One region of the Xanthomonas indica genome, then DNA from elsewhere that is predicted to be linked to it. Evidence: predicted binding sites of a transcription regulator. Region 1 holds the regulator's gene; the other holds the start of a gene.
The links. The regulator FliA, encoded in region 1, starts transcription of late flagellar genes. The targets are predictions, from matches to a motif close to TAAAGTTTNNCNNNCNNNGGCCGATAA.

Region 1 (2,453 bases):
CCTTCGGCGGCAGACCCAGCGCGCCGAAGCCTTCGTGTACGCGGCGCACGATGCCGGCGACGCGGCGGATGATCTGCCCGGTCAGGTCCTGGAAGCTCTGCGCCAGGGCCATTTCGGTGAGGTTGTGGCGGATCTTGTCGAGGATCTCGCTCTGGTCGCCGCTGAGGCCGCCGGCCGCCAGCTGGTTGGCCAGCGCACGGCATTCCTCGGCCAGGTCCAGGGTGCGGTGGCTGGCCTGTTCGGTCATCTCCACCACGTGGTCCAGGCGCGAGCAGGCATCGTCCAGCTCGCCGGCCTCGCTGGGCACCATCGGCAGTTCGCCGAGCGCCTGGCCCAGATCGCGCGCGAGCCGGCTCAGGCCCTGCATCATCGGCCGCGTGCGCCAGGCGGCGAGGGTGTCGATCTCCCTGCGCCAGCCGGCCTCGTCGCCGTTTTCCAGCGCGTCCAGCGCGCCTTGCAGGCGTTCGATCAGGGCAGTACGTTCGGCGGTGGCTTCCATTTAGGCAGTCGCCCCCAGGCGCTCGAAGATCTTGCCCAGCTTCTCCTGCAGCGTCTGCGCGGTGAACGGCTTGATGATGTAGCCGTTCACGCCGCACTGCGCGGCCTCGATGATCTGCTCGCGCTTGGCCTCGGCGGTGACCATCAGCACCGGCAGGTGCTTGAGCTTGTCGTCGGCGCGGATGTTGCGCAGCAGATCGATGCCGGTCATGCCCGGCATGTTCCAGTCGGTGACCACGAACTCGAACGGCGCCGAGCGCAGCGCGGCCAGGGCGCTGTTGCCGTCTTCGGCCTCGGCGGTATTGGTGAAGCCCAGATCGCCGAGCAGATTCTTGACGATGCGTCGCATCGTCGAGAAATCGTCCACGATCAAAATCCGCATGTTCTTGTTCACCACTGACTCCTAAGGGTTCCTATTCTTCGTCTTCCAGACCGGCATCGGCGACCTCGAACGCCTTCAGGCGTCCGCGCAACCGTACCGTGGCCTGGCCATGGATCTGACACACGCGCGACTCGCTGACCCCGAGCACCGCGCCGATTTCCTTGAGGTTCAATTCCTGCTCGTAGTACAGCGACAGCACCAACTGCTCGCGTTCGGGCAATTGCGCGATGGCCTTGCCCAGCTCGCGGCCGAATTCGCTGCGCTCGAGCATCTGCTGCGGATTGGGTCCGCCCTTGGCGATGGTATCCAGCTCGCCATGGTCCTCGATGCGCGACTCCAGGCTCAGCACCTGGCCGCGGGCGGCATCTTCCATCAAACGCAGGTATTCGGGAAGCGGCATCTCCATCGCCGCGGCCACTTCGTTGGCGGCGGCGGCGCGGCCGGTGCTCTGCTCGATCTTGCGGATCGCCGAGGCGGCATCGCGGGCGCGGCGGTGCACCGAGCGCGGCACCCAGTCGCCGCGGCGGATCTCGTCGATCATCGCGCCGCGGATGCGGATCGAGGCGTAGGTCTCGAACGAGGCGCCCTGTTCGGCGTCGTAGCTGCGCGAGGCCTCGATCAGGCCGATCATGCCGGCCTGGATCAGGTCGTCGATCTCCACGCTGGCCGGCAGCCGCGCCGCCAGGTGGTGGGCGATGCGCCGGACCAGGTCCGAGTGCTGGGCGATGTAGTCGTTGGCGCTGTTGCGCTGGACGGCGCGGTAGTGGGCGGCGGCGTTCATGCGGCCACCCCGCGCTGGATGATGCGTTCGACGAAGAACTCGACGTTGCCGCGCGGGGCGGTCGGCGCCTGCCAGCGCGCGGTGCGCCGGGCGATCTCCGAGATCGCCTGCGCCGACGGGCTGGACGGGTAGGCCTTGACCACCGGCTGCTGGCGCTGCACCGACAGGCGCAGCCAGTCGTCCTGCGGCACGCAGCCCAGGTAGTTCAGCGACACGTCGCCGAGGAACTTCTCGCAGACCCGGCTGAGCTTGTCGTACAGCAGGCGGCCCTCGTTGAGGTCGCGGACCATGTTGGCGACGATCTGCACCCGGTCCACGCCGCGCTCGCGCGAGAGGACCTTGATCAGGGCGTAGGCGTCGGTGATGGAGGCCGGCTCGTCGCAGACCACCACCACCGCGTCCTGCGCGGCCTGGCAGAAGGTCAGCACGCTGTCGGTGATGCCGGCGGCGGTGTCGACGATCATCACGTCCAGCTCGCGCTGCAGTTCGGAGAACACGTTGACCAGGCCCACGTGCTGGGCCGGCGGCAGCTCGGCCATGTAGCGGCGGCCGGAGGCGGCGGGCACCACCATCAGCCCGTTGGGCATGTCGATCAGCACCTCTTCCAGGGTGCAGCGCCCGGCGACCAGGTCGGCCACGGTGAACTTGGGGGTCAGCCCCAGCAGCACGTCGACGTTGGCCAGGCCGAGGTCGGCGTCCAGCAGCAGGGTGCGCTTGCCCATGTCGGCCAGCGCCATGGACAGGTTGACCGAGATGTTGGTCTTGCCCACGCCGCCCTTGCCGCCGGTCACG
Region 2 (2,453 bases), 2.2 Mb from region 1:
CGGCAGCGGCGGCACGCTGGCGGTGTGCGGTACCGTGGTCCGCAACAACGTCGCCGCCAACGGGTCCGGCGGCGCCACGCTGTGGGCGTACGCGCCTGACACCATCGACGTGAAGTATTCGACCTTCGCCAACAACGTCGCCACCGGTGGCCCAGGCGGCGGCGCCCGCATCAGCATGGGCTTCACCGACACCTCGCATGCCGGCACCACCATCACCACGCCGGGCACCATCCGCGTCGCCGAGACCAGCTTCCTGTCCAACAAGGCTGAACAGGGCAACGCCGGCGCGCTGTACCTGGATTGCTACGGCGCCTGCGACGTCAGCAACAGCACCTTCTACGGCAACACGGCCAAGGGCGTGGGCGCGGCCATCCAGCATGTCGGCTGGCAGCCGGCCAATGGCGACCAGGGCAGCCCCAGCGTGCGCTTCAACAACGTCACCTTCGCCGAGAACACGCCGTGGGTGACGCTGTTCGGCGACAGGTTCGACCTCCGCAACAGCATCCTGTACTCCAAGACCGAGCGCGTGTTCTGCAACAACCAGGGCAACACCGGCAACAATCTCATCGAGTACTCGGCCAAGGGCGCGGTCTGGCCGAACGCCTGCCTGGCAACGGGCACCGTGAAAGCGGCCGATCCGCTGCTGTCGGCCCCCGCGAACAATGGCGGGCCGACACTGACCCAACTGCCCGCGGCCAACAGCCCCGCGCTGAACGCCGGCAGCGGCTGCGCCGCCATCGACCAGCGCGGCAATCCGCGCAATACCACCGTGTGCGATCTCGGCGCGGTGGAGATCAAGTAGGCCGATTCACGGTCATGACGTGCATGGCACCGCGCGGTCGCGCCGGCGTGGCCGGTGCGACTGCGCGTCTGTCGCCGGGATGAAAAGAGCGTGCGGCAACGTCGCTTCCCGCACTGATGTGCTGATCCGGCAATGCGCCACCGGGCGGCGCGACGGTGCCGCCGTGCCGCACCGCGCTGGTGTCGGCTCGCAGACCAGTCCGCGCCGCATGCGGCCGCCACGTCGAGCGATCGCGCCGCAACCGTGCGCTCGGCTTGCGCCGCAGCTTGTCCGGTGCGGCCGACGACGTGTGCCAGGTGGCGGCCGGCGCCGCGCGGACCTCGCCATTGCAGGCATGACGCGCGTTGCGGTGCATGCCAACAACGCCGTTCGAGCCTGCGCACGCGCTGCGGACGATACGGTGGCGTATCTGCTTTCCTGGGCATCGGCGGTGCCGCGCGATGGCGCGGCGCCGGCGACGTCTGCGCCTGCGAATGTCCGGATTTGGGACCTGGGTCGTTCGCTGGGGGTCAAGTTCGCGATGCAGATACCGATAGAGGTACCCCCCCTCGCGAGTCCCCCCGATGCATTTCTTCCACTCCTTCAAGGTGAGTCAGCGCCTTGCGCTGTCGTTCGGCCTGCTGATCGTGCTGCTTGGCGCGTCCTCCACCTTGGCGCTCTACCAGTTCCACAACGTGCGCCAGGCGGTCGACAAGATCGTCCACGAGAACAATCTGAAGACCGAACTGCTGTACACCATGCTGCGCAACAATATGAGCGCGGAGCGTTATCTGCGCGACATGATGCTGTCGCCGGCCGACAAGCGCCCGGCGCTCGCCGCCAAGATCCAGGAGATCCGCGTCGACAACGATCGCCGTCGCAAGGCGCTGGACGCCCTGCCCGGCACGCCGGCAGGGTTGGCCATGCGCAAGGAGATCCATGACGCGCAGGCGGCTGCACGGTCGGTCAACAGCCGGGTGCTGGCGCTGGCCAGTTCCGGCGAGATCGAGGCGGCCAGGCAACTGCTGTACGGCGATGCCGCGCCGTTGCTGGCGCGGCGCGTGCAGGTGATCCAGAACGCGGTCGATCTGCAGATCCGGCAGAACGCGCTCAGTTCCGACGAGATCCAGGCGGCCCTGCTGTTCAGCAATCGTGCCTTGATCGGGTTCGGCCTGCTGGCGGCGGTGCTCGGCGCGATCTTGAGCGTGCTGATCACCCGCAGCCTGGCCGGGCCGCTCGGGCGCGCGACGGAGATCGCCGAATCCATCGCCCAGGGCCGGCTGGACCATCGGATCCCGCCGCAGCCCAAGGACGAGACCGGCCGTCTGCTGACCAGCATGGACCGCATGCAGGCGCAGTTGCAGGCGGTGATGGCGGCGCAGTCGCAGGTGGCCAGGCACCACGAGCACGGCGACGTCAGCCAGCGCATGGACGAGCACGCGTTTCCCGGCGAGTACGGGCGCATGGTGCGGGAGAGCAATGCGTTGCTCGACATGCACGTGAGCCTCCAGCAGCGCCTGCTCGAGATCATGGGACGCTACGCGATCGGCGACCTGTCGCAGGACATGGATCGCCTGCCCGGCGAGCAGGCCGCGCTCACCGAGACCATGGACCAGGTCAAGCGCAATCTGTCGGCGATGAACGCCGAGATCGGGCGGCTGGTCGACGCCGC

Region 2: the regulator FliA is predicted to act here: its motif matches at 1,312-1,338, upstream of Q7W82_RS03305 (methyl-accepting chemotaxis protein).

The regions. Positions count from the first base shown of each region.
Region 1 is NZ_CP131914.1:2,961,268-2,963,720, forward strand. Features, by position in the region: gene Q7W82_RS12790 (protein phosphatase CheZ) at 1-499, opposite strand, end outside; gene cheY (chemotaxis response regulator CheY) at 500-892, opposite strand; gene Q7W82_RS12800 (RNA polymerase sigma factor FliA) at 912-1,661, opposite strand; gene Q7W82_RS12805 (P-loop NTPase) at 1,658-2,453, opposite strand, start outside.
Region 2 is NZ_CP131914.1:759,477-761,929, forward strand. Features, by position in the region: gene Q7W82_RS03295 (choice-of-anchor Q domain-containing protein) at 1-802, shown strand, start outside; gene Q7W82_RS03300 (hypothetical protein) at 795-1,157, opposite strand; gene Q7W82_RS03305 (methyl-accepting chemotaxis protein) at 1,366-2,453, shown strand, end outside.